Regions from separate parts of the Asaia sp. SF2.1 genome, predicted to be linked through region 2. Evidence: riboswitches for the same ligand, from Rfam matches in the RefSeq annotation. Region 2 holds a riboswitch; the other holds the start of a gene.
What was found. Region 2 has a riboswitch for cobalamin ahead of P792_RS30985 (TonB-dependent siderophore receptor). Riboswitches for the same ligand answer to the same signal wherever they lie in the genome.

Region 1: another riboswitch for cobalamin. It lies ahead of P792_RS30645 (DUF1636 domain-containing protein); the one in region 2 lies ahead of P792_RS30985 (TonB-dependent siderophore receptor).

Annotation. Positions count from the first base shown of each region.
Region 1 is NZ_AYXS01000023.1:267,257-285,961, reverse strand. It holds gene P792_RS0119245 (Hint domain-containing protein) at 1-566, shown strand, start outside; gene P792_RS30660 (DUF3313 family protein) at 1,020-1,787, opposite strand; gene P792_RS30655 (HAMP domain-containing sensor histidine kinase) at 1,929-3,356, opposite strand; gene P792_RS30650 (response regulator) at 3,353-4,069, opposite strand; cobalamin riboswitch at 4,225-4,430, shown strand; gene P792_RS30645 (DUF1636 domain-containing protein) at 4,572-4,988, shown strand; gene cobW (cobalamin biosynthesis protein CobW) at 4,985-5,998, shown strand; gene cobN (cobaltochelatase subunit CobN) at 6,002-9,349, shown strand; gene P792_RS30630 (cobyrinate a,c-diamide synthase) at 9,440-10,759, shown strand; gene P792_RS36635 (histidine phosphatase family protein) at 10,774-11,412, shown strand; gene P792_RS30620 (TonB-dependent siderophore receptor) at 11,549-13,999, shown strand; gene P792_RS30615 (carbohydrate porin) at 14,205-15,731, shown strand; gene P792_RS30610 (glycoside hydrolase family 15 protein) at 15,843-17,675, shown strand; gene P792_RS30605 (LLM class flavin-dependent oxidoreductase) at 17,814-18,705, opposite strand, start outside.
Region 2 is NZ_AYXS01000026.1:4,297-15,039, forward strand. It holds gene P792_RS30965 (DUF817 domain-containing protein) at 1-316, shown strand, start outside; gene P792_RS30970 (DUF2809 domain-containing protein) at 334-741, shown strand; gene P792_RS30975 (TonB-dependent receptor domain-containing protein) at 954-3,275, shown strand; gene P792_RS30980 (phosphocholine-specific phospholipase C) at 3,293-5,314, shown strand; cobalamin riboswitch at 5,556-5,760, shown strand; gene P792_RS30985 (TonB-dependent siderophore receptor) at 5,847-8,078, shown strand; gene P792_RS30990 (M48 family metallopeptidase) at 8,191-9,009, opposite strand; gene P792_RS30995 (cation:proton antiporter) at 9,210-10,418, shown strand.

The sequences.
Region 1 (18,705 bases), on a different contig from region 2:
CGGCCGAGGCGGCGTTTGCGGCACCTCTCTGCACGGATCACGGGTTGGCCCGTACCATTCATACCCGCCTGAATGAGCAGGCTACGGCTATGGGTTTGCAGGCGCAGACCCATATGAGAGTGCTTGAGCATGATGCCGGCCTTCATCTGGTTCTGGCGGATGGACGTCGCCTGAACCCGATCCGCCTCAATCAGCGCTGGGCGGTGTTCTCCCTGCCCGCGGGGCAGAATGCCGTGCAGATCGTTTCACGTCATGCGCGCCCTTGTGACACACATGGCCCCTACCTGGATGACAGACGCGACCTTGGGGTGCGCGTGGGCGAGGTCACCCTGTTCGGGTCTGACGTAACGCGCTCTGTCACAGCCCATCTCGACGGTCATGCTGTTGCAGGCTGGCATGATGAGGGTGCAGGCGCACAGTCGCGCTGGACGAATGGCCGGGCTTTGCTGCCCCTCGGTGAGGCGCTGGGAACACAGGCTCTTATGACGATCGAAGTGCTGGAGACGGCACTGTATTTCCAGGATTATTCGACAGGGACGGTCGCCAGCGAACAGGTCGCAGCCTAACGTGAATCCGGATGGGGCAGAAGGCAGAATCTCCTGCCTTTTGCCTGCCTGTCCTGCACGACATGGGCGACATCAGGTATCATGTTCTCGTGCCGCGTGATCTCGGTGTAAAAGGCAGCCCATCTGTTGCTTCAGGGAGGCTGATCGTTCCCTGTTTCGCCATGGGGCAGAAAGCCGACAGGGCGATCGAGACAGGCGGGATGGCCAGACTGAGCCCCGCGGGACACCATTGAAAATGGCCGACAGGATATGCTCGGTCAGGGTGAGCACGTCCCGGTTGATGATAAGGCCGAGCAGGGGCCAGTGTCGCCTGACGGCAAGGCGTAATGGGTGCATGAGAAAACACTCCTCGTCTCATCGGGACATATGATGGGGGGATGAGGGTGCGCGGGTCTCAATGCCGAACCGCCTCCCCTGCGCTCTGGACGATGGACTTGTGGAAGGCATCGGCAATCAGCCGGAGAGCGGTCGGGTGATGAGGCCCGATCTGTGCATCTCCTCATCCATCAGATTCGCTGCGAGATGGAAGGCGCGCCGGGCATGGGCGTAGGGCAGCCATTGCCCCATCATGTTCCACGGCATGCCGTTATTATAGGTCGCGATGGCCATAAGCGTGCTGCCGTTGCTTGCATCGATGGCCAGAAGTTCTTCGCTGGCGCCCCCTGGGGCTGGCGGGGGAATGGGGGGCAAGCCGCCTCCTGCCGCGCCAGCCGCAAATCCGGCGATGATGGGCAAGGCATTGTAGTACCATTGGCTGCGCCGCAGATTGGTGATGGCCGCTCTGATGCGGATTGTTCCGGGGGGCAGGGTGGCGACGCTGGTCTCGTTCAGGATCACCAAATCCTTGCCCAGTGTCTTGTGCAACTCATCCTCGAAGGCGCGTATCACGCGTTGCTGGGCTTGCGGGGAGAGATGGGCGGCCTTGTTCGTCGGGCGCCATTGCACTGGCTCGATCACTGCATAACGGTAGACGATTCCGGCCGGTGCCTTAGGAGCAAAAACCAGATCATCACCGTGATTGTCAGGATGGGCCATGAGCCCATAGGTCTCAGGCGCAATGAAGCCGGTCTTCGTGGTTCCCTGTCCGGCACAGGCGCTCAGCGCCATCATGCCGGTTATCAGGACGGGATACAGAAATCCGGGGTTGATCCGCCGTGGTGAGGCGGGTTTGCGGGCCAGAGAACGGGTGAGGGAACGAATGGCGTAAGGCAGGCGAAACATGGTCAGGCGCGTCTCCCGGGCAGGAAAGGCGGCGCAATCTCCTGACAGACAGGGGACGGGCCGGGTGATTTCCCTCTTTCTGCCGGTCGCGTCTTTCTGCGTTATGTCCCGTCTGTGGCCATGTGGAAATATTGGCGTCTTTCAGTCGGAAGCTGGCAACAGGACAAGCACACGCAATCCGCCTTCCGCCCGGTTCTCGATGATGATATCGCCGCCCAGACCGCGCATGACGGTGCGGGCCGATGTGAGGCCAAGCCCAACCCCGCCAGTCTGCCGGTTGCGCGATTTGTCCAGCCGGAAATACGGCTCGAACACGGCATCGAGCGCGTCGGGTGGAATCCCTGGACCGTGATCGAGAATAGTGACAACCCAGCCCGTTGCCCGAATCCCTGCAGGTGGTGCGTCTGTCATATCGGCTGGCGCGAGGATAATCTGCGGTGGCGTTGCATATTTGATCGCGTTCTCGACTAGATTGGTAAAAACGCGCTTCATGGCATTGACCGGACCGCGATATCCCACCCGACCCGGATTGTCGTACCGCACATCATGACCCTGATCGCAGAAATCATAGGCGACGGTTTCAAGCAGCCCTGAAAGATCGAAAGCCGTCTGTGTTTCATGGGAGGCATCGTCGCGGAAGAACGACAAGGCGCCATCGATCATGGCCTGCATCTCGTCAACATCGCGAAACAGGAGTTTCTGTTGCGTCGGGCAATCAATGAATTCTCCGCGTAGTCTGATACGCGTGAGCGGCGTGCGCAGATCATGCGAAATGGCAGCAAGCATCGTGGTGCGATCAAGGATGAATTTCGCGATACGCGCCTGCATGGCGTTGATCGTCACCGCCACCTGACGGATCTCTCTGGGCCCCGCTTCACTGACGCGCGCATAATTTGGCTGCGCGTCGAGCCGGCGGACTTCATGGGCCAGATATTCGATCGGGCGTGAAAGCTGGCGTGAGGCAATGAGTGACACCGCGATGATCCAGACAAACAGCATCATGCCTTCCAGCATGAGGCGCTGAAAGGCGTAAATCCCCCAGAAACGCTGGAGGGCAACGCAAAGCACCCAACTGCCGTCATCGAGCTGGATCCCGACGAAATACGCGTCGTGATACAGCGAACGGTCATAGGGCAGGCCGGGTAGGGTAGAGACAGGGTTATCTTCCTGGAACACTGCGATGGCAGGAGGCCTTTGCCCCAGAAACGGGCTCAGGAAATGCCAGCTCTCCTCAATCTCGCTGCGACGGTAATGCCCCGCGGCCAGAGCCTTCGCGAGCGGCGACGTTTCCGGGTACCACCCGAAATGGATCTGTCTGGTCTGTGCCGCCGCCAGCAGCGTTTCCCTGTCCGTGGCGGGGGCGACCCGCACCATGCGAAGCACAGCCCCAACCTCTCTCACCATACCGGTGGCCTCGATATCAGGCTTGCTCCACTGGCCGCCAAATTCGACAAAGATCGCGAGCAACAGCAGCGTTATCCCGGCGGCAAGGGCCACTGTGACAATCAGGCGGCGGGAGATGGTGTCCTGTGTGAAAGCGCGATCGGGGGGGAGCCTCGCCCATCTCATCGTTTCACCGCAGCGGTGAACATATAGCCGCCATTGCGCACGGTGCGTATCAGGGTTGGATTTCTGGGATCGTCCTCCAGCTTGGCGCGCAGGCGACTGACCTGCACGTCGATACTGCGATCGAAGGCTGCATGATCGGGACCACGAGCCATGTCCATCAGCTGGTCCCGCGTAAGGACGCGCTGCGGATGTTCGACAAAAGTCAGCAGCAGATCGAATTCCCCCCCCCCCGAGAGCGGGACGAGCGACTGGTCCTGCGCGCGCAACTCGCGACGGGCAACATCCAGAACCCAGCGACCGAAACGAAGGACAGGGCGCAGCGACGGGGGTGTCTCGCCCGGCGTGGCTGCACGACGCAGCACCGCCTTGACCCGGGCCAGAAGCTCGCGCTGGTCAAATGGCTTTGTCAGGTAATCATCGGCCCCGATCTCGAGCCCCACAATACGGTCAGTCAGATCGGCCATGGCAGAAAGCATGATGACCGGGATGCGGGATCGCGCACGCAGGCGCTGGCACAGGCTGAACCCGTCCTCATTGCGGAGCATGATATCGAGAATCACCAGATCGACCGGTTGCCTGTCCAGAATGGCAAACATGGTCTCGCCCGTTTCGGCCGTGGAGACCTGATAGTGATGCTTTTGCAAAAAACTGCCGAGAAGGGTCAGGATATCCTGGTCGTCATCGACAAGAAGAAGATGAGGCATTGGGGTCATCCCTCGGTCGTATTACGCAGGCTCGTCCGTATGATGTCAGCAACGGACATGATGTTTCAAGTTGCAAACAATCGGATGGAGCGATGCTCCGGGTCACAGGGTGAAGGCGCGCGTCGCCCTGTCTTCCCCGGGCTTTGCATCTCCTTTGACAAACCTGCTAGGAAATGAGCGACGGTGCCTCGCAAGGGGTGAAAAGGGAAGCAGGTTCGTGCCATGTGCATCAGTCCTGCGCTGCCCCCGCAACTGTAGGTGGTATGTCATTGCCGTCGCAGCCCACTGGTGACCATGCCGGGAAGGGGGCGGCAATGCCGGGCAACCGGGACCATGAGCCAGGAGACCTGCCGTCGCGTCACCGATTTCACGATCCGGCGGGGTGCCCGGAGCGCGACAGACCATGAACCCGCACCCGTCATCAAGGGGCGGCTTATGGCGGGCCGGGTACCCCGGCAATCATCCTTGTGCCCTGTTGCGCCCGTTTTGCGGGCCTGGTCCGGGATTGTTCATGGCCGAACCGATAACATCTTGCGATACGCCTCCCGTCATTCATGTCTGCCTCACCTGCAGGAACGGGGGTGAGGCGCTGCATGAGGCCCTCTTGCAGCAGGCGACCACCGCCGGTGTGCGTGTCGAGGGGGTCAAATGCCTTGCGGCGTGCCAGCGGGGCTGCACCGCCACCCTGTCCATGCCCGGCAAATGGTCCTGGCTTCTGGGAGGGTTGAGGCCTGAACTGGCGGAGGATCTGATGGTCTATGCCAAGGCCTATGAACACTCGCGCTCAGGTACGGTCATGCCCTCAAAGCGTCCTGAAAGCCTGCGCGATATTATTCTGGGGCGTTTTCCTGGCCAGTTGTCGCCGTCAGGCGAATCTCTTCAACCTGCTGCACCTGCCCAACCTGCCGCATCTGAAAGACTGTCATGAGCAAGATTCCTGTTACCATTATCACCGGCTTTCTCGGCGCGGGCAAAACCACCCTGCTGCGTCATCTGATCGAGAAATCGGATGGCCGCCGCATCGCGATCGTGGTCAATGAATTCGGGTCTCTGGGTATCGATGGCGAGACCCTGCGTGGGTGCAGTATTCCGAACTGCCCTGAGGAAGATATTGTCGAACTGACCAATGGCTGCCTGTGCTGCACTGTGGCGGATGATTTCATCCCCACCATGGAAGCCCTTCTCGATCGTCCGACCCCGCCCGATCACATTGTCATCGAGACTTCGGGTCTTGCCTTGCCCAAGCCGCTCCTCAAGGCGTTCGGCTGGCCGAGCGTGCGCACGCGCATGACGGTGGATGGCGTGATTACCGTGGTGGATGCCCCGGCGGTGGCCGATGGCCGCTTCGCCGATGACCCGGAGGCCGTGGCGAAGCAGCGCGAGGAAGATGAGTCGCTCGACCACGACAACCCGCTGGAAGAGGTTTACGAGGATCAGCTGGATTCAGCCGATCTGGTCATCCTCAACAAGACGGATCTGCTGGATGACGCCGCCCTCGCTGCGGTCGAGGCCGGTCTTGGTGCACGCAAGCGTCGGGTGCGCGTAATTCGTGCCCGTGAAGGGCGTGTCGATCCGGCTGTGCTGCTCGGCCTTGCCGCTGCGGCAGAGGACGATCTGGCAGCACGCCCCTCGCATCATGACGGGGCAGATGAGCATGAGCATGACGATTTCACGAGTTTCGTGCTGAGCCTGCCCGAACAGGCCAGTGCCGAAGCCTTTGTCGCCAGACTCGAGAAGGTGGCGCGTGAGCATGATGTGCTGCGTATGAAAGGCTTTGCCCGCGTGGCAGGCAAGAGCCTTCGTCTGGGCGTGCAGGCGGTGGGCGCGCGTATCCGACATGCCTATGAGCAGGGCGAGGCGCCAGAGGGCAGGCTGGTTGTGATCGGTTTGCACGGGCTTGACCCCAAGGCTGTGCAGCGCAGCTTCGACGCAGGCTGAGCCGTGCATATTCTCTTTCGGGAAACGCATGATCTGGATGGGCAGGCCGTGGCCGAGGACCTCGCCCACGCGCCAGCCGATTTTGTCCTGCTGTCGTTTTCCGAAAGTGACCTGCTGGGCCTGCGCGATGTGCACGGGGCGTCAGACCCCAGTTTGCAGGTCGCCACCCTGTCACGCCTGCGTCATCCCCTGTCGGTCGATCTTTATCTGGAGCAGACGATTGCCCATGCGCGTTGTGTGGTGGTGCGCTTGCTCGGGGGTACCGAATACTGGCGTTACGGCGTGGATGAACTGAGGCTCGTCTGCCGGGAGAAGGCTATTCCACTGGCCTTCATCACCGGCGAGGCCACACCGAATACCGCACTCGAAAGCCTTTCGACCATCGCGCCCGCCCAATGGGCCCGGCTCGACAGCCTGTTTCGCGAGGGCGGAACACGCAATCTGCGCTGTGCGCTCACCCTTATGGGGGCCATTGCCGGATTACATGCAGATGACGGGGCCGAGGCCGAAAAGCTGCCTGAGGCCGGAATTTACCGTCGCCTGAACATGGATGTCTCCAGTCGGGCTCTGGTCGTGTTCTACCGCGCCCACCTCCTTTCTGCCGATCTCGATGGGATCGATGCGCTGGCAGAGGCGATCGCAGCCGCCGGATGCGGAGTCGATCTGGTGTATGTCTCGTCCCTCCGCGCGGCCAAAGTCGTGCCTTTTCTCGACCGGTGGCTTGTGGACGAGCCTCCCGACATCATTCTGAATGCCACGTTCTTCGCCTCGCGTGGGGATGATGGCGGGGCATCGGTCCTTGAGGCCGCGGGTGTACCCATCGTCCAGCTGCTTCAGCCGGGCACGACGCATGAAGGATGGCGCAAGGCCGCCCGGGGGCTGTCCCCGTCCGATCTTGCCATGCAGATCGTCCTGCCCGAATTTGACGGTCGTCTTTCAGGGGCACCCATATCGTTTCGCGATGAGGCACTGCCCGGCCTGCCAGCCCGGCGCGTGGCTTATGCCCCCGGTATCGCGCAAATTGTGCGCCAGATGCAGGGCTGGTTGCGTCTGGCAGCCGAAACGCCGGGCGAGCGGCGTCTGGCGCTGGTTCTCTCCGATTATCCCGGTGCCGAAGGGCAGGCTGCCCACGCTGTTGGGCTGGACAGTTTGGCCAGTGTCGAGGCCATCGCCACCATGCTTGCCGGTGCAGGATACGACGCGCCACCTCTCGTCGCATCAGAGCTGCCAGACAGATTGTGCCGCGCCGCCCCCACTCTCATCATGAGTGCCGACGCCTATCGGGCGGCTTTCGACACCCTGCCTGAGTCGTTCCGGCAAAAAGTCATTACGACATGGGGGATGCCCTCTCAGCCGGTCAGTGTGCGCTTTTTGCGCGTCGGCGCTCTTATTCTCGCCCTTCAGCCCGGTCGGGGTCAGGAGTCTGATCGCAAGGCACAGTATCACGACCCTGATATTGCGCCCTGCCATGCCTATATCGGCTTCTATCTCTGGCTGCGCCGGGTAGGCGATATCAGTGCGATGGTGCATCTGGGCACGCATGGCACGCTGGAATGGTTGCCCGGCAAGGCTGTGGCGCTCTCACCCGAATGTGCCCCCGCTGTACTGCTGGACGGGGTACCGGTCATCTACCCTTTCATTGTCAACAACCCCGGTGAAGCCGCTGCGGCCAAGAGGCGCCTCGGTGCGGTGATGATCGGTCACATGACCCCGCCCGTGCAGCGTGCGGGGCTCGACAGCGCCATGGAGTCCCTCGAACGCCTGATCGACGAATATGCGGAGGCAGACGGGCTGGACAAGCGACGCGGCACCATGCTGCGCCGTCAGATTCTCGATCGGGCTGCCGATCTGGGGGTGCTGGCCGAGAGCCATTCATGCGCTGCGGGCCAGCAAGGGGCTGAGGGGCGCAATGTACGCTTGGGGACGCCCAAGGATGATCCGGCGGATGAGGCTGAGGCGCTGGCACGGCTCGATGCCTATCTGTGCGACGTCAAGGACCTCCAGATACGTGATGGCCTGCATGTTTTCGGCTGTACGCCGCCCCGCCATGATGCGCTGGTCGCGATGCTGTCCGAAACAGCCCATGTCCCCTCCGAGGCAGTACGGGCGCGTCTGGATGCCTGTCCTGAGGCCGAGCGTCTGGCTCTTCTGGCGGCGCTCGATGGTCGTTTCATCCCCCCCGGCCCCTCTGGCGCGCCGACACGCGGGCGTCTGGATGTGCTGCCGACAGGCCGCAACCTGACAACGACCGACCCGCGTATGGTGCCCACGCGGGCCGCCCTGCTTCTGGCCCATCGCACGGTCGAGCTGCTGCTGGCACGGCATATTCAGGAGGAAGGCGAAAACCTGCGTCATCTCGTGCTCGATCTGTGGGGCAGCGCCACGCTGCGCACGGGGGGAGAGGATATGGCGCTGGCTTTTCTGCTCATGGGCGTGCAGCCCCGGTGGGATGCCACAAGTGGCAGGCTTTGCGGCTTCGAGATCGTGCCGCTCACCGTGCTTGATCGGCCCCGTGTGGATGTCACCTTGCGTATATCGGGGCTGTTTCGCGATGCGTTTCCGGGGCTGATCGATCTGTTCGATCAGGCCTCACGTGCTGTGGCCGCGCGTGCTGAAGACGCGGCGTGGAACCCGCTCACTCTCGACCCTGACAGCTCGCGCATATTCGGTGCGGCACCGGGGGCCTATGGCACAGGACTTGAGACGTCACTTAGCCAGGGGGGGTGGAAGGATAGGGACGAGCTTGGTCGTCGCTATCTTGAGGGGTCACAATGGAGCTATGGCGGCGGTCGAGAAGGCGTCAGGGCCGGGGCGGAGCTTGCCAGTCGTCTCGGCCGGGCAGAGGTCGTGCTGCACATGCAGGACCATGCCGAGACAGATCTGCTCGAAAGCGTTGATATGGCAGCGCATGAAGGCGGGCTTGGTGCCGCAGCGTCCAGCCTTGGGAATTCACCGATCCTGCTTCATGGCGATACCAGCCAGCCCGATACGCCCCGGCTGCGCGATGTGGCGCAGGAAGTGGCGCGTGTGGCGCGGGGCAGACTGGCCAATCCCCGCTGGATTGCGGGCATGATGCGCCATGGCTATCGGGGTGCTGCGGAAATGGCGCGTGGTGTCGCAGCGCTTCAGGGCTGGGCGGCGACCCTGCCCACACGGCTGGACCGACAGATCGATCTCGCCTTCTCGGCGCTGCTGGAAAACGAGGAATGTGCCGCGTTTCTGGAGGCCCATAACCCGGAGGCGCTGTCAGACATGAAGCACCGTTTTGCCGATCTGCTCGATCGCGATCTGTGGCGGCCGCGCAGCAATGCCGTCGCGAGAGTGCTGGCGAGCGACGATGAGCCTGTCTGATCTGAAAAGAGGGCAACCCCGGTCCAGCACGTCTGCGGTTCTGTTGAGGAAGGTTAGGCTCATGAACGCATCCACCATGAGAGAGAGTCCATGACCCGTATGCTGATGGTGGCAGCCCCGCGCTCCGGTTCAGGCAAGACCACGCTCACCCTGTCGCTCATAGCCGCCTTCCGCCGCAGGGGGCTGACGGTGCGGGCGCTCAAGACAGGCCCCGACTATATCGACCCCGCGTTTCATCAGGAGGCATCAGGGGCACCCTGCGCCAATCTTGATAGCTGGGCGATGACACGAAGCCAGATGGCCGCAGGGCTGGTTCAGGCGGCGGAAGAAGCGGATCTGGTCATCGTGGAATCGTCCATGGGGCTGTTCGATGGTCTCCCCCTTGAGGACGGCGCGCGTGGGGCCGCCTCCGATATCGCTTCGCTTTTCGCCATGCCGGTTTTGCTGGTGCTCGATGCGAGCGGGCAGGGGCAGACCGTGGGTGCCATTGCACAGGGTATGACGGGGTGGATGCCTGATGTGCGCATTGCCGGCACCGTTCTGAACAATATTGCTTCGGACCGTCATGAAAGGCTCTGCCGCGCCGCCTTGCGGCATCCTCCTATGGGCATGTTCCGGCGCGACAGGGGTATCGTGCTGCCCGAGCGCCATCTGGGTCTGGTGCAGGCGCGCGAGCGTGGCGATCTGGCTGGATTTTTTGCGGCTCTGGCAGACAAGGCCGAGGCCGAGCTCGATCTTGACGCCATATTCGACATGGCTGCGGTGTATCGCCCGGCTGCCCCGCAGGACAGGGCTACGCTCAGGCCCCCGGGGCAGGTTATCGCTCTGGCTGATGATGCTGCCTTTTCCTTCCTTTACGCCCATCACACCCGGACATGGCGTGAGGCCGGGGCGGAAATCCTGACCTTTTCACCCCTGGCTGACGAAGCACCACCGGAGCATGCGAATTGCTGCTGGCTGCCCGGTGGTTATCCGGAATTGCATGCGGCGGCACTGGCAGCAGCCAGCCGCTTCAGGGCAGGCATGACGCGTTTTGCGGAGACACGACCGGTCCATGGCGAGTGCGGCGGGTATATGGTGCTGGGCGCGGGTCTCGAGGATGCATCGGGCGCGACCCATCCCATGCTGGGGCTGTTATCCCACCGGACCTCCTTCGCACGCCGCAGGATGGTGCTCGGCTATCGTGAAGCGCGGCTGTGCCATGACGGCTTGCTCGGCGCGGCCGGACAGGTGCTGCGTGGGCATGAATTCCATTATGCAAGCGTTACGGATCGTGGCTCGGACGAGGCTCTCGTGACGCTGCGTGATGGTGAGGGGCAGGATCTGGGTGAGGCGGGCAGCCGACGTGGTCTGGTTTCAGGCACGTTCTTTCACATGCTGTCTGGTCCCAGACCGTCGTCAGACACGTGACACCGGCTTTTTCCATGCTGCTGGCGCGCCACCCTGCGGTGCAGGTGGTGGCGGGGCTATGCTACGGGCGTCTGGACGTTGATCTGGCCGCGGGTTGGCAGGACTGTGTTGCCGGTTGGCAGCGTATCTGGTGCGAAGGAATGGTCGCGCGATCCTCAGGCACGACGGGGGCTCCTTTGCCCTCTGAAATCCGGGTGTTTCATGCGCCCGCATCACGTTGCGCGCTCTCTGCTCAGTTACTGGTCGAGGTATCCGGACAGGGTGCTCATGCAGGACAAAGGCCGATGGCGTGTGAGAGCGATTCCCGTCTGGCCGAGCTGGATTTTGGCAACTGGGAAAACCGTCTGTGGTCAGACGTGCCCCGCGACGCGCTGGATGAATGGGCGGCCAACCCGATGGGGTATGCGCCGGGTGGGGGCGAAACCGTGCAGGCCCTGTCGCACCGTGTGACGGGTTTCTGGCAGGAGCGCATGGCGGCGGCGCAGGATTGTTGCATCGTCACGCATGGTGGGCCGTTGCGCGTGATGCTGGCGCTGGCGGAGCGCCGCCCTTTCGAGGTGTCAGACCCTGCCCCTGCACCGGGTGCGGCAATTCTGTTGCATTTTTTCAACAATCCCGGTGGGTTTGTTGCGCAAAAGCCGCCGATCCGTTGACAAACTGCAACAGACGAATGAGGAGTGGGGCAATCCTGAATCAACGGTAAGGTTTGTCATGCTGTTACGCTCCCATACCCTCCTGCCATCAGTTGCGCGCAAGGGGGTGTTTTTCCTCATTGCCTCGACGTGTCTGATGTCCTGTGGGGGTGAGGCGCTGGCGCAAACAGCCTCAGCAGACTCCGCGAGCAGCATGGCGGCCCCGGCCAAACAGGCAGCTACCCATGCTGGCAAGAAAAACGCGCTGCGCACGCGCCAGTCTGCGCCGGTTCGCGCTGGCGATGCCGATGGTGGCAGTGAGGCCATCGTGGTGACGGGCACGCGCGAGATCGGCAAGAAGGCGCGTGATTCCATCGCGCCGCTCGATATCGTGTCGCACAAGCAGATTGCCGCCACCGGGCAGGGCACGCTGCGCGATGCGCTCTCGCTTCTTCTGCCGTCGCTCACCACCCCGACCGCCGGTTTCGATGCGGGTGCGATGACGGACACGATCAGCCTTCGTGGCCTCAACCCCAACGAGACGCTCGTACTTGTTGATGGCAAGCGCCGTCACAACACGGCCAATATCTATTCCAACCCTGGCCCGCAGCAGGGCTCGACGGCATCTGACATTGACATGATCCCGATGTCGGCGATCGACCATGTGGAAGTGCTGCGTGATGGTGCCTCCGCCCAGTACGGATCGGATGCCGTGGCAGGGGTGGTGAACATCATCCTGAAGAAGCAGGCGCGTGGTTTTCACGCTCAGAACATTACCGGCATCACGTCAGAAGGCGATGGCTTCCAGCAGGGTGTCTATCTCGATGGCGGGGCCGGTCTGGGCTCGCGCGGCTTCGTGCATGTTAGCGGTGACTTCGTCCATCAGGATCACACCTATCGCAGCGCTGCCGATAACCGCACCGGTACCTATCAGAACAATATCCTGAGCCAGCCGGAGCAGACGCGCGAGAGCGTTGCCGTCAATGCAGGCTATGATCTGACGGACAACATCCAGCTTTACGCGCTCGGCACCTATGCCCATCGCTATGCGCAATCCTACCAGAACTACCGTCTGGCCTCATCGCTCAATGCCTATCCCGCCTACAAGGCGATCTACCCCTGGGGCTATTCGCCGGTCGAGACGCTCAACGAAAACGACTATGAACTCAAGGCCGGCATCAAGGGTGATTTCCGTGGCTGGCACTGGGACGTGTCGAGCGTCTATGGCCGCGATTACGACGATATCGGGCTGATCAACTCGGTCAATCTCTCGACCAACAAGGCGACTGGCGCCACGCCGACCTCATTCAATGTCCAGGGTTTCAACAACCAGCAATGGACGAATGATTTCGATTTCAGCCGCAAGTTCACGTTCAGCGGCTGGCCGCATAGCGTGAATTTCGCCGGTGGCGCGTCCTACCGCTATGAAGGCTATTCCGTGGGAACGGGATCGCCCGGTTCGCTCTATGGTAACGGCTCCGACGCTCTGGCGGGTACCAATCCGGGCAATGCGGGCAATTACAGCCGCGATGTTGCGGCGGGCTATCTCGATATCTCGACCTATCTCGCCAAGGGACTGCAACTCGACCTGGCCGGGCGGTACGAGCACTATACCGATGTAGGCAACACCCAGAACGGCAAGGTCTCGCTGCGTTATGACATCACGCGCCGTATCGCGCTGCGTGGCACGATCAGCAATGGCTTTCATGCGCCGACACTGGCCCAGAAATACTACTCGGCCCTCAATATCTCGCCGACTGCAGCGCGTGGCCTGATCGGTGCGGGCTCACCCGGTGCGCTGGCCAATGGCTCGTCTGGCCTGAAGCCGGAGCGTTCGACCAATGCCGAGGGTGGGTTTATCGTCGAGCCGATCCGCAATCTGCATGTCACGACCGATATCTATCAGATCAACATGCGCGACCGGATCATGCCGGGGGGCAATATCTCGGGTGCAACGGCCATCAGCGCCATGCAGATGAACGGCTTTGCGCTGCCCGCAGATATCAGCACATGGAACCAGAGTGCGATCACGGCCAACTGGTTTGCCAATGTGGCCAGCACCCGCACACAGGGTCTGGATATCACGGTCACCTATCTGACGAAGCTCGGCGCCTATGGTCGTATCGACTGGGATGCCGCGATCAACCTCAACCGCACGCGTCTGTCGCATCAGGCGAGCAACCCCGTCACGGGCGCGCCGCTGCTCAACGCAGCGTCGATTGCCTATCTGACGACGGCCTATCCGCGCAGCAAGATCATCTTTGGTGGAAACTGGACACACGCCAAGTGGATCGTCGGCCTGCACGAGATCCGCTGGGGCCAGACAACCAACCAGCTGACCTATTATGCGCCGGGCCCTTATCAGTTCAGCACGACTCATTTTTTGGAGTACCAGAACAAGCCGAAATGGACGACCAATCTGGATGTGTCCTACCGCATCACCCCGCGCTGGACGGCCACGATCGGTGGCAACAACATTTTCTCGGCCTATCCCAGCCGCGTGCCTGACGGAAACCGCTACCTGGGTGCGCCGCAATATTACATGAGCACGTCACAGCTCGGCATTAACGGCGGCTACTACTATTTCCGCGTGAATTACGATCTCTGAATCGGCGATTAACGCGACGTCCCCCCTGCTGCGACCGGCTATGCCGGTCCAGCAATGATTTGTCATGAGGGCTTTGCATCAGATTTAACGGTGTTTTTTCCCCGTCAGTGGTGGTCTGCTCACGAAACCGGCATAAAATGACGACTCTCAGGGTCCAAAAAACCTGTCAGTTTTCTTAAAAGACGGTCATCTGTTCACAGGGAGCTTGAGCCAGACATTGTCTTCTACCGTCCTGCGCTTCTTTTCCGCCTGCCTTGCCGTTTCCTGCCTGACCCCCGTGGCTCACGCACAGCAGTCGACAACGGCCGTAGCATCCGCACAGACCGGCCCCGCCGTGGCGGCGAACGCCGTTCCTGCACCGGCCGGGCTCGGTGCGGTCAATGCAGGGCAGCAGCCCTCTGCCCTGACCCAGACATCGCTGTCGGAGTTGCACAAGGACACGACGGTCGCCCCTCTGCCCAAGCCGGAGGCAATTTTCGTCAATCCTCTGGGCATCAATGCCTGGTTGCGTGAACGCGGTATAGCGATCCTGCTCGACAATACGAACGAAATGTCAGGCATGCTCAATGCCCCGACAAAAGGCCTCGGTCTGCGCCAAGGCGCCAGCAATGCCGGTCAGTATTCGATGGAAAACGATATCGACTGGGAGCGTCTGGCAGGCTGGACCGGCTTCTCCACCCATGACGTGATTGTCGGGCGTTACGGTATTCCCGCCAGCCGCATGTTCGGGGACAATCTGAACCCCAGTCAGGAAATCTATGGCGGCGGTGGTAACGTATTCGTCCACCTTGTTTACGCCTATGGCGAAGAGACCATGTTCAACGACCGCTTCGATGTCGCAGCGGGGCGCATGTCCTTCCTGTCAGATTTCTCGGCCAACCCGCTCTACTGCAACTTCATGAACAATGCGTTCTGCGGCAATCCGAAAGCGTCGAGCGATAACACCGCCCATGCCTCTTATCCCGACGCCAACTGGGCAGCCCGCTTCCGCCTGAGACCGACCGACAACACGATCTTCCAGTTCGGTGTCTATTTCACCCAGACACAGGCCATTTACGGCAATGCCCAGATGCGCACGGGCTTCAAGTTCAATGGCGCGACGATCGATGGCGAGGCCATGCCGGTCGAGTTCATCTGGGAGCCGCGTTTCGGCCATGATCATTCCCTGCCGGGCCATTACAAGGCGGGCTTCGCCTATGACACGGCAGACCACAAGGACAATTACTACGACGGCAACGGCAATCCCTTCGCCCTGAGCGGGCTCAAGCCACGCGATGTGCATGGTGCCTGGGCCGCCTGGGGGCTGGTTGACCAGATGGTCTATCATCATCCCGGCCAGGCCCCTGATGCTGGTGTGACCCTGATCGGGGCCGCCTATTTCAACAAGGCCCAGACACAGACGCGCGCCGATCAGCTTTCGTTCGGTGTGCTCGATCGCGGTTTCTGGAAGTCGCGCCCGCTCGATGCGGTCGGTGTGAATTTTTCATGGACACATGTGTCGGATGATCTGACGCGCTCCCAGCGTCTGTACGCAGCGCAGGGCCTGCCTTTGCCCAATGGTTCGCTGTTCCCGCAGACCAGCGCGTATGTGGTGGAAGCGATGTATCAGATCCATGTGCTGCGCGGTGTTACCTTCGCGCCTGACTTCCAGTATTATTTCAATCCGGGTGCCCAGAAACAGCTGCGCGATCAGGCCATGCTGGGCTTCAAGAGCCACATAGAAATCTTCTGAAAAATACCGCGGGGCAACCTTGCCCCTCTCTCGATTGTTGCAATGGCCCGACGAGACTGCCTAGCCATCGCCGCGGCCTGTCAGCTCAGCATGATCGAGAGAGAAGCGCCCATGACGCACGACCTTCCCGCACTGGCCAGGGAGCTCTCTCCCGCAGGGCCCCTCGACGGGTTCTGGCCAATCGAGGATTATGCAGCCCTTGGCGACGGCCGTTGTGTGGCGCTTCTGGCGCCGGATGGCAGTGTGGACTGGCTCTGCGTTCCCAATATCGACTCGCCTCCGATGTTCGATCGTCTCCTGCATCGTGCGGGCGGCTTCTTCCAGATACGCCCTGTCGGCGCCTATAAAGCCACGCGGCGCTATCGTGAGGACAGCAACGTTCTCGAAACCCTGATCGAAACCGAGACGGGCTCGGCCAGGCTTACAGAGTCGCTCAACAGTACCTTCGCCGGGCGTCTGCCCTGGACCGAATTTGCACGGCGTATCGAGGGTTTGACGGGGCGCATGACATTCATCGTGCGTTTCAGGCTCGGCACGCGCTGTGGCACTGTCGCGCCCTGGATCCAGACCACACAGAACGGCAATATCTTCCATGTGGGGTCTGTGCTCGCCCATATGGTGCACACGCCCAACATGCGCATCCTCCGCGAAGAGGATGAGGCCATCGAGGCCGAGATCGTGGTGGGTGAGAAAACCCATGCCCTCGTTGCGCTGGTCGCCACCGAAAACGAGCCTCTTGCCGTGCCGAGTGTTGAGGAGATCGACGGGCGTATCGAGACCAGCGATGAGGCTTGGCGCAGCTGGGCCAACACGCTCCATTATGACGGCCCCTATCGTGAGCAGGTCCGGCGCAGCGCGCTGGCACTCAAACTGCTGCTTTATTCATCGAGCGGGGCTATTGCGGCGGCAGCCACCACCTCGCTGCCCGAGCGTCTGAAGGACGGCAAGAACTGGGATTACCGTTACGCCTGGATACGCGATGCCGCCTATGTGGCGAATGCCTTCCTGCGGCTTGGCGCGGTGGCAGAGGTCAAGGCCGCACTGGCCTGGCTCGTGCATCACCTCGGCGAGTCAGGCCCGATGGTGATGTATGGCCTCTCGGGGCAGAGTGTCGATGACGAGATTGTCTATGATGAGGTCGAGGGTTATCGCGGCATCAAGCCTGTCGTGAGCGGCAACCGCGCGGCGGGCCAGCATCAGCATGGGATCTACGGCGATATCTTCGAGACGGCAGCCTTGTTCGTCTCACGTGGCAACCTGCTCGACCAGAAGACCGCCGTGCTTCTGGCCGATCTTGCCGATCGCTGCGCCGATCACTGGCGCCAGAAAGACGCCGGGATCTGGGAGCTGACCGAGGACCAGCACTATACCATGTCCAAGATCAGCTGCTGGCAGGCATTGGATCGCGCATGCCAGATGGCTGAGCGTGGGCATCTGGCCAAGGACCGCGCGCCGCGCTGGGCGCGTGAGAAAGAGCGTATCCTGGAATGGATCGACCGTGAGTGCTGGTGCGACAGGCGCAAGGCCTATCTCTTCTACCCCGGATCGGACGGTCTGGACGCATCGATCGCGCTTGCCGTGCCCTTTGGTCTGGACAGGCGTGATCGTATGCTCTCGACCCTGCGTGCAATACGAGAGGAGCTTGGCCACGGGCCATTCCTGTTCCGCTATACCGGCATGCGTGAGGAGGAGGGCGCCTTTCTGGCCTGTAGCTGCTGGATGGTCGAGGCGCTGTATCTTCTGGGGGAGAAAGATGAGGCCGAAAGGCTCTACGCCAGTTTCCTCGAACGCCTGCCAAGTAATACCGGCATCATGGCCGAGATGATCAACCCTGAGACGGGAATGTATCTGGGCAACACGCCGCAGGGGCTGAGCCATCTCGGCGTCATCCACGCAGCCTGTGCGCTCGCAGGCAACAGGATGAAGGCTTTCGATCTGTCGTAAGGCGGGCACTTCACCGATTGGATGGGCCGTTCACGTTCCGATCAGGGCTGGACGGCTCATTCTCACGGCCTCGCATCCTGTCGGTCCGTTACCAGGCATAGTGCACGCAATTTAGGACTGACCGCGTTCAGGGGAGAATCAGCCGCGCCCCGTAAGGCTCCACGCCTCGCGGGCAAGTGTCAGTGCGTGCAGACGGGCTGCGGGGGCATAGATTGGCGCGCTGATCATCAGTTCATCGGGCGCATGGCGGGCCATGAATCGCTCCATGCCCTCAGCCAACTGCTCGCCTGTGCCAATCAGGCTGGTGCCCTGCATCGTATCGAGTTGTGCACTGACCTCTCGAGGCCAGGGGAGATCTTCTGGCGGGACAGGGGGCAGGATGCGTCCGGGTTTCCCCTGACGCAGGGCTGCCACGAACAGGCGCCGTGACGTAGCAAGGTAATCGGCTTCTTCTGCTGTGTCGGCGGCAATCACGTTGACCGCAAGCATTACATAGGGTGCGGCCAGATGGGCCGAAGGCTGGAAGTCGCGACGATAAAGCGCGATCGCCTGCTCCATCATCTGCGGCGCAAAATGCGATGCAAAGGCGAAAGGCAGCCCCAGCGCCGCAGCAAGCTGCGCCGAGAACAGCGATGACCCCAGTAGCCAGACCGGCACGTTCGCTCCAGCGCCCGGCGTAGCCACCACGCCATTGGCGCTGCCTGCTGGCGAGAGATAGGCCATGAGCTCGAGCACATCATCGGGGAAGCGTTCGGCGTGGTCGATATGACGCCTCAGCGCGCGCATGGTGCGCTGATCGGATCCCGGTGCCCGGCCAAGCCCCAGATCGATGCGCCCGGGAAAGAGCGCCTCAAGCGTGCCAAATTGCTCGGCAATGACGAGCGGCGCGTGGTTGGGCAGCATGATGCCCCCCGCCCCAATACGCATTGTTCGCGTGGCTGCGGCCAGATGGCCGATCACAACACTTGTGGCCGCTGAGGCTATGCCGGGCATGGCATGATGCTCGGCCACCCAGTAGCGATGAAAGCCA
Region 2 (10,743 bases):
CTGGCTTCTCGTCCTCGCAACCGTCCTTCTTTACCGGCACTGCGTCATCCATTATCGGATCGTCGATGTGTTCTGGCGAATGCCATTGCCTCTGGCCGCCTTCCTCTCAAGTATAGCCCTGTGGATTGCGGAAAATATCGGCACCTTCACCGGCACATGGCTTTACGCAAAGCGTGACTTTACATGGGTCGTCCATCCCCAGAAACTCGTTTCGTGGTATCTGCTGCTCTACGTTGCTTTCATCACGGTCACACTGCTTTTGCGGCCGGATCGTCCGCGAGAACTCGAAAACGCCGTGGAGGCAGGAGGGCGGTGAGACTGGCAGAGAGAGATTTGCTCCCTCCCCGGCATGAGATTCCGGGACGTCTCCATTCACTCGGGCTGTGCCTGCTTGTCATGACGCTGGGTCTGTTCTGTCGCCTCGCCCCTCTCGGCTTGCCTCCGATGTTCAGGAAATGGAGCGGATCCATTCTCTGGGGGGCCATGTTCTGGTTCCTTGCCCTGCTGCTCACAGGTGGGAAATCCTTGAGGGTCACGCTCCTTCTTGCTGCCTCTGGGGCCGGCGCCAGCGAGTGCATCAAGCTGGCTCATTATGACGCTCTGGAAACACTTCGGCGCAATAGAGTGGGACATTTCCTGCTGGGGCAGCAATTCTCGTGGCTCAATCTGATCGCCTACATCACGGGAATTGCGCTTGCTCTGGTCACAGCGCTTGCGCTGAAATCAACACAGCGCAACTAAGGTTGGGGATTTACTATATGACAAAGTGATGAATGTTTTGTTTCCGATCTGATTTTAATAAAACCATAATACTTTGACACGTCCTGTCACGATAATGACCAGCCGCATCGTGACCCTCTCGGACGAAACGGCTCCTTTCAATGAAACTCAGACATCGTCTCATTATCTCGGCCAGCCTTCCGGCCCTGCTTATCGCAGCGCATTCTGCGGCGATGGCCCAGAATGTTACGGTTGCACAGCGTGACGCGGCACAGCCTGAGCCGAAAATAACGCGAAAGCTTCAATCCGCCCGCAAGCGTACAGCCACGCCTACCGTCACGCCAAAAACCTCAGTCGAGGCAAAATCACCTGAGTCGATCATCGTGCTTGGCGCTGGTCAGGCCCGCGAAACACAGACGATCTCCCGCACGGCCATTCAGGAATACACACCGGGTACGAGCCCGTTCAAGGCGCTGTCTAAACTGCCGGGGGTCATGTTCACCTCGTCCGATCCGCTGGGCTCCTATGAATGGTCGCAGCAGATCATCATCCGTGGCTTTGACCAGAGCCGGCTTGGCTTCACCTTTGATGGCGTCCCGCTGGGCGATCTGGCCTATGGCAATGATAACGGGCTTTCCATCGGGCGCGCCTTGCAAACCGAGAATAACGGCCCCGCCACGCTGACGCAGGGCGCAGGGGCCGTCGGTGTCGCAGCATCCAGTGACCTTGGTGGTGCGCTTCAATTCACCTCCATCGATCCGTCAGACAAATTCGGCGCCGATGTCAGCGGTACGATCGGCTCTGCCTCCACCTGGCGGACCTTTGCCCGCATCAATAGCGGTCTGCTCAAGGGCGGCGGCAAGTTCTATGTGTCCTATGACCATCAGGACGCGAATAAATGGAAGGGTGACGGCGTGCAGCGCCAGGACCAGGCCAATGCGAAATACGTGCAGCCACTGGGTGACAACTTGAAACTGACTGTTTTTGGTGACTGGTCTAAGCGCGCCGAGAACGACTATCAGGATCTCTCCCTCGCTCAGATCAACACCTACGGCTATAATCTCGACAATATCACAGGCAACTACGCCCTCGCGAAGCAGATTGCCTATGCCTATCAGAACGGCACCGCCTTCCCCAAGGGCATCGAAAATCAGGATACCGTCTACTACAACGCAGGTGGCCTGCGCGAGGACGCCATGGGCTATGGCAAGCTCGATTTCCGGGTCAATAATCGCCTGTCCGGCTATGTCATGGGTTATGGCCACACCAACACTGGTGAAGGCGTGTGGGTTACGCCCTATACGGCAACACCTGCACAGCTTGGTGGCTCCCCTCTATCCACGCGCACGACAGAATACGATATCCATCGTGCCGGTTTCATTGGCAGCCTGACATACAAGATTGCCAACCATGCCATCGAAGGCGGCTTCTGGTTCGAAAACAACAATTTCAACCAGGCGCGCAGGTTCTACCCGCTGGCTCTGGATGGCTCACCCTCCTCGACCCACTGGTATCGTGACAACGCCTTCGCTACGCAATGGCAGAGTGCCTTCAACACCAAGACCTATCAGGTCCATCTGGGTGATACCTGGAAGATCACACCGAAGCTGAAGGTCAATTACGGCTTCAAGTCGCTGATCGTGGACAACACGGCACGCGCCATGAATGGCAGCTATCTGGGCACCCCCATGCCCACGGCTTATCCCTCCGGCTCGCTCAACGCTACCAATGGCTTCCTGCCTCAGGTCGGTGCGAATTATCGGTTCAACCATAACCACGAAATCTTTGTGGATTATGCGCGCAACATGGCTGCTTTCGATAGCGCCCAGACCTCGGGGCCGTTCTCGACTACAGTTGCCGGTTTCCAGGCGCTTCAGGGCAAGCTGAAGCCCGAAATGTCCAACACGGAAGAACTTGGCTACCGCTATCACACCAGGACATTCCAGGCGACCGTGACCGGCTACTATGTCGAATTCGGCAATCGCCTGCTGGCTGTAACGCAGGGTGTGGGTATTCAGGGTAACGCCTCAGTTCTGTCGAATGTCGGCGGGGTGATCTCACGCGGTATCGATACTGCCGTAAACTGGCAGTTCGCGCCCAACTGGTCGATTTTCGCTTCCTATGCCTTCAACAACTCTTTCTATGAGGATGATGTTATGGCTGATGGCAAGGTCTCGGCCGCCATTAAGGGCAAGAACGTGGTCGGCATGCCGCGCAATCTAGCCAATGTGCAGCTTGGCTATGATGACGGGCATATCTGGGGCAATGTGCTCATGCAGATCCAGGATCGTCGTTACTACACCTATACGAACGATGCCTATGTGCCGGCCAATGACGTGTTCAACCTGAATCTCGGCTATCGCTTCAAGAGCCACAATTTCTGGCTCCGCGGTCTGGATACGCAGATCAACGTCTCCAACCTGTTCAACAAGCGCTATGTGGCAACAGTAGGCAGCAACGGCTTTATCAATTCCGATCCGTCCGGCACATTCCAGACGCTTCAGGCTGCAGCCCCACGCATGGTTTTCTTCACGATCCGCAAGCACTTCAACTGAGTTCCGGAGCAGTCAGCATGAAACCCAGCCGTCGGCATTTCCTTCATCTCGGTGCTGCCGCGCTGGCAGGGACCATGTTGCCAGAAAACCTGCGTCAGGCCCTCGCCATCCCTGCCAATCGTGAAACCGGCACGATCAGGGATGTCCAGCATGTCGTTATCCTGATGCAGGAAAACCGGGCGTTCGATCACTACTTCGGCACCATGCGTGGCGTGCGTGGTTTTGGCGACCCGCGCGCCGAAAAGCAGGCGGATGGGAGCCCGGTCTTTGCCCAGAAGGACGCAAAAGGCCGGGTCATATGGCCTTTCCTGTTCGATACGATCCATACCTCGGCGGCCTGCCTCAAAAGTCTTGACCATAGCTGGAAAGGCACCCAGGCCGCATGGAACGAGTGGGATGGCTGGGTCCCCCATAAAAGCCCGATGACGATGGGATATTTTACCCGCGCGGAAATTCCCTATTACTACGCACTCGCCGACGCCTTCACCATTTGCGACGCCTATCACGCTTCCATTTTCGGCCCGACCAATCCCAACCGCCTCTATTTCTTTACCGGTACAAACGGCCTTGCTGTCGGCGCTGATGGCAAACAGGCGGTCGAGAATGTCGATGACGGCAACTGGTCGGCCGATATGGCGCACGACAATCCCGCCTTCACACCTTTTGACTGGACGACCTATCCCGAGCGCCTTCAGGAAGCCGGGGTGAGCTGGAAATTCTATCAGGAATACGACAATTTTGGCGACAATCCCCTCGCCTCCTTCAGACAGTTCCGTAATCTCGACAAGCGGGACTGGCGGTATCGTCAGGCGCGCGCTGTCGTGCCGGGCTCAAACAAGGAGAACATGCACGAACTGGAGGGGCGCTACCTGTTGGAGGCCTTCGAGAAGGACATCGTCGATGGAACGCTGCCTCAAGTGTCGTGGATCGTCCCACCGGCGGCCCTGTCGGAGCATCCCGAAGCGCCGCCCGGCTTTGGCGAGCATCTGATTTCCAAGCTGATCGACATTTTCGTTCGACACCCTGACATTTGGGCCAAGACCGTTTTCATTCTGAATTATGATGAGAATGACGGGTTTTTCGACCATGTACCGCCGCCCGTTCCCTCATCGCAGACAGCGACTGGCCAGCTTCCGGACGGTGAGGCCTATCACGGCGAGCCGGTCGGCCTCGGGCCCCGCGTACCCGCCCTGATCATCTCGCCCTGGACAAAAGGCGGGTGGGTCAATTCACAGGTCTTCGACCATACATCGGTCATCCGGTTTCTGGAGCAGCGATTCAATGTTCCCTGCCCGACCATTACACCCTGGCGCCGTGCGGTTTGCGGCGATCTGACCTCTGCCTTCGATTTCAGCAAGCCTGATGCGAAGTGGTCCGTGGCTCTTCCTGATACGAGCGCGTATCTGCCCCAGACACGAATTTCCTGTGCACACCCTCCCCCGCTCGTACCGGAGCATGGCAGCCTGCCCCTTCAGGAGGCCGGTCAGCGCCCGAGCCGGGCTCTGCCTTATCGCTTCACTGTCACAAGCCATGCCGATGCGCCGACGAAACTGGTCTTTGCCAACACGGCCGAGCAGGGGGTGGTTTTTCGTATCCGTCAGACGCGTGAGGCAAGCCAACATCTGACCGCTGCAGGCAAGACAACGGCTGTGTTCCACTGTTCGGCCTCAGGCACGGTCGAGATCTACGGGCCGAACGGGTTCTACCGTCTCCATGATCCCGAGAGCCGCATTGGCCTGACTTCACAGACGAGCGGAAACAGCCTGCATCTGTCCTTAAACTGCGCGGGACAGGGGACCGGTGCAAACGAGCCCGTCGTGCTCTCGCTTATCGATCACTACACCGGGCAGCGACAGGACCTTTCCGTACAACCGGGGCAGATTTTGCACCTTACCATACCGGTTGCCGTGAGTGACCACTGGTACCATGTCGATTGCGTCACCCGTTCGGGCAAGCTTGTTCTCTCTCTCGCGGGTCATGTCGAAAACGGATCGCCCAGCCGGTCGGACCCGCATTTCGGGCGTGGGAACCCGGCCTGAAAGCCTGTCTCTTCGGGAAAACGACGTGCGTAATCGTTAGCGAGAACGACACAGCCATAGTCGCCAGAACAGGGACAGGGCCTCATGAAGGCGCGACCCTTTCGCTCCCGAGCGCGTGGGGCACGTCTGTGCCGTCTCACGCCTGCGCACCCGAGCCTGTCAGCGCTGTCGCAAAATAGACGCAAGGAAAAGCCAAACTATAGACCAGGACCCGCGCAGCATTGACAGCACGGGTCGGAAAGCTAGGGTCCAGTCCGATGGTGTCCCGGAGACGGGATGAAAAGGGAACATGGTCGAACGCCATGACTGCCCCCGCAACTGTAGGTGAAGAGTGTGCGAACGTGGACCCGCCAAGGGTTCAGCCACTGGGACTATCCCCCCGGGAAGGCCAGTTCGCACATCATGACGCGCAAGTCAGGAGACCTGCCATCACACGGGGTCACGGACGAGAACCGGCGGGCGGGGTGTCCTGCAGGTGGCAGGAGAAACGCTGCCCATCGTAGTGACGTGAACACGGGATAGAACACATAACATGCGCCCCATGCGCTCACTCAGGGCTTGTCTTCTGACCGGCATCTCGCTCGCGCCTGCACTTGGCCTTCTGCCGCTTTTACCTGCTGCCCTCGCTCAGGAGCAAGGCAGCAACGACGAGTACATTACGGCTCATGGTGAGAGTACCGGCCTCAAGGCACGCCCAGCCATAGGCGGCCGGCTCGGACTCAGCCTCCAGCATAATCCGGCGTCGATCTCGATCATTGATCAGAAGATCATCTCGCAGCGCGGCTATGTGCATGCCGAAGATGCTGCCGATTTCGCAACGGGTGTGACCTCCGGTGGCTCGCCCGGCAACCCGGCCCAGCTCATGATGCGCGGTTTCAGCGGCAATCAGGTGCTGATCCTGCGCGATGGTTTCTATTTCGGGCCCACGACCATGGTGAACCGGCCGCTCAACGCCTTCAACCTCGAGGCGGTCGAGATCCTGAAAGGCCCCTCCTCCGTTCTTTATGGCCAGGGTGCCGTCGGCGGTACCGTGGATATGCGCACGCGTACGCCGGACATGGATCATGTACGTGCCAACGCCCTGCTCTCCTACGGGAGCTTCAATAGCTGGAATGCAGGCATTGGCGGGTCAGTGCCCCTCACCCGTACCCTGGCGATACGAAGCGACTTCAGCCGGACCTCGTCTGATGGCTATGTCAAAGGCGCCAACCCGCGCAGCAATGACTGGACCACCACGCTCCTGTGGCATCCGGACACGAAGTTCACGGCACGTTTTACCGTCGATTACCTGACCGATAATCTCTCGACCTATTACGGTGCGCCGCTCGTACCGGGCTCTGCTGTAAAAGACGCAGCTGGTGGGCTGCTCCATTCAACTCAGGGACTTGTCATCAGCCACGCGTCGCTGTGGCGCAACTACAACGTGGCCAACCCACGGGCGAGCTCCGTCAATGCAACGCCGACGCTGCATCTGGACTGGGCTGCCAGCGACCACGTCTCACTGCATGACAAGGCCTATTTCCTTTATGCCAAACGTCGCTGGGACAATGCTGAGACCTACAGCTATATCGCGTCACCCGGCGCCACTGATACGAGCGGACAGGCAATCATGCCCGGCCGGATCGGCCGCGATCGCTTCTATGTCTATCAGAACCAGCATCAGCTTGGTGACAGTGTCGATGCCCGTTTCGATTATCCCCTGTTCGGGTTACGCAATCGCCTCGTGATCGGCGGAGATGCCTACTACATTCGCTTCATCCGCAATCGCGGCTTTCCCGATGCAGATTATGCCGACAGCGTCTCACTGACGAGCCCTGACGGCGGCGCACTCGGGTCATTTGCCGGGGAGTATCCCTACCGTAAATCTCCTACGACCATGATCGAAGCGGGCCTCTTTCTTGAGGATACCCTCTCGATCACCGACAGGCTGCGGCTGGTGGGAGGGTTCAGGTATGACTGGCTTTCGCTCGACAGGCAGAACTTCAACCAGAATGGCCAGTTCAATGCGTCCACCAGCTTCAAGGGGCATTACAATCCGGCCAATTTCCGCATAGGTCCGGTTTTCGACCTGTTGCCCAATCTGAGCCTGTATGGGGTTTATGCCACGGCTGAAGACCCACCGGGCTCCAACCTTTTCCTTGCCAATCGAGGGCAATTCTCCCGCTTGAGTTACTCGCGCCAGGGAGAGATTGGCCTCAAGGCAAGCGCTCTCTCGGGACGGCTCGTCACAACCCTGTCCTTCTACGATATCCGTCGGACGAGGGTGCTGGTCCAGACCGGACAGGACAGTGTCTCGCTAGCCGGCAGCCAGAAATCGCGCGGTCTGGAGTGGCAGGCCGATTGGCGCATTGACCGGCACTGGAGCGTTTCGGGAAATGTGGCTTATACCTATGCCCGTTACGGCACATTCTTCCCGAATGCCTCGACCGATGCGAGCGGCAATCAGGTTCCGGACGTCCCGGCGGTAACGGCCAATCTATGGGGCGTGTGGTCGAGCGTTTTCGACCTGCCGCTCGATCTGGGCACGGGCATGCGTTACGTCTCGGCACGCAAGGGGGACTATGCAAACACCCTTACGCTCAAGGACTATGCTCTTGTGCACGTGTTTGCTGGCTGGCACGTCTATAAGGGGATCACCCTGTATGGCCGGATCGATAATCTTGCCAACAAGCACTACGTGCAGTGGGCCGATACCAGCTATCCAAGCGAGGTCCTGATCGGCGCGCCGCGCTCCTTCACGGTCAGCATGCAGGCCTCCTTCTGAAAGTATGGGAGGCGTAATGCCTCCCTCATTATCCAGACGGGGACCACCTCCCCTTGCTGAACTTCCCGTGTGTCATCCAACCCAATAACGCCTGTCTATAGAGCGCGACGGGTCAGACAGCGCCGTGTTTCTGTTCGGGTGTCGCGAAAAGCGCGATGAGACGTGAAACGCGTCGCGTGAGGCGCGGATGGGTAGACATGATCTCCACCATAAAGCCAGCCATACCCGGCACCTGTGCCTCCTGCTCGGCAAAAGCCTCCGCGTTCATTGACGTATTGAGACGCCGTGCTCCGCAGGCAAGCATCTGCAAAGCCCCTACGCCGTCACGATAATCCGGCAGGATCGATGCGCCCACGGCATCGCATCTATATTCGCGTCCACGCGAATAGGCACGGTAAAGGAGCGGTACCAGATAGGCCGGCGCACGAAGGAAAGTTTTGAAGCCATCAAGATGCCCCAGGACATGATGGGCAATCTCATGACCCATGATGAAGCGGAGCTGCGCATCTGTGTCTGTCTCGATGATAGCCGAGGTCAGGAACACATAGCGCCCACGAAGCAGGCGTATGGCAAAGGCGTTTGTGATACCGTGCGAGTTGTAGATGAAGGCACGAGGCACCTCTTGCAGGCCGAGCCTCTGGCTGACTTCAGCAAACGTCGCATGGAGTTCAGGGAACTGCCTTGAGGAGAGTGCGACCATGTTGCCAAGCGCATAGGCCCGATAAAGCGCTGCTGCGACAAGACTGATCGCGCCGAGCACGGCGAGATAGAGAGCGATCACCACGAGTTGGGCCAGACCGTTCGGGCGCACAAGCGCTACCATGACGAAAGCAGCCAACAGGATGAGCCAGACAACGGTCCCGAGAACTGTCAGGGTCCCACCGTAAAGTCTTTCCTTGGCATGGCGATATTGTTTTATGTCAGATGTCATGGCTGTGTGACGCCCTTCTTCTCGTTATAGTTCTATGAGCAAGACAAGCAGTATCAACAGGCGGAATAATCTGCATGTGATTTACCGTTTCATCCAGGTTTGCGAGACATAATGCGTCTGGGGGGACCATCGACCCTTGTGATCATTTCCCTTGGTTCAGGTATTAAGCTATCTTTTCGTGCGAAACGGAAAGGACAGGTATGAACGATTTTACGGCGCTCATTGCGGATCTGGGTTTATTCGTCTGTGTTCCCTGGATCCTGTGGCGTCTGCTCGGTCGCGCCATACCCATTGCCGTGATCCCGATCCTCATCGGCATTCTCGCCGCCGTATGGCATCTGCCTCTCAAATCCGTCGGCGTCCCGTCATTCTACGGTGATACGATAGGCTGGGTCGCAGTTCTCGTCCTCGCTTTTACCGCGGGGATGGAAATGTGGCAGCATCCTGAGGGCGACAACCGGGAAAGCCAGATACCGGCACCCAGCCTGCCTCGCCTCCTGGGAGGCGCAGCTTCGGCGCTGGGCGGTCCCTTTCTCATCGGCACGGTACTCGTCTATTACTTCTTTCTGCCACTCCCGGGCTGGCATGCACCAGCCGTTTCCCCGCTCATTGGCGCGGCTTCCATCGGATTGTGTATCGCCGTCAGTGCGCTTCCGGTCCTCATAGGCATCGTTCGCGAGTTGCCCGTTCGAGACAAGCCAATCGGGCAGCTCGCTCTGAAATTGGCCGTAATCGATGACGCGACGCTATGGATTGGTCTGGCACTGCTGCAATTCGCTGCGGAACGACAGTCAGCGATGCACAGCTGGGGTCTCAGGCAATGCGTTGCCTTGCTCCTTCTGATTGGCCTCGGTCTCGTCGGCTCACTCGCGTCACGTCACGTCCGCAATCCGTCAAAAGCCCTGATCTGGGCAGTCGTACCAGTCTATCTCAGCCTTGGTTCCTGGGCCAGCATGACGCTTGGTTTACACGAATTGATCGGGGCGTATTTCGCGGGAGCCTTTATGCCTCCCTCATGGGTAAGGCGTCTGCCGTTCGAAGCGATCTCGACCTTTTGCCTTATCTGGATTGCACCGCTATTCTTCGGTCATAGTGGCCTGCGTATCGATGGCGACGCCCTTACCTGGCCGTCGGTTCTTGCCTCTCTCTCGCTTGTGGCCATATCAATCGTCGCCAAGATTGGCTCGATCTACGCCTTCCCGCCCTCGTCCAGCCTTTCGAGGCGTCAGACACTTGGTCTTGGCGCACTCCTCCAGTGCAAGGGTCTCATGGAAATCGTCGCAGCAACCATACTCCACGAGCAAGGTATGCTCTCCGAGTTTGCCTTTGCCTCGCTCATGGTTCTGGCCGTTATCTCCACGTTGCTGACTGGCCCGATGTTCCATCTTTTCAAACCAAAAGCCGTCTGATCAAGCGGAGGCGTCGCCGGCGTTTCAAACTGGCGCGCCACGACCTTTGGCGGTGAGGCTAGTCGTCACAGCTGGTGTCGCTTCATTACCTGAGACGGGGCAAGCGCACTCGCGCAGATGATGGTTGAGCCGCACGGATACCGCGCCAATATTCCGGTTTCTGCCGTCTATCAATGATATATCGATTCCTGCGTCGCAGACATCGTGCGCCATCTGCGAACGTCCCTCGCCCGGACGGGAAGAAAAATCGCGAACGTGACGACCGCCATCAGGGCAGGGATCTGCAACCGAACCACAGAAGCCGAATTGGTCGCTTGGAAAGCAC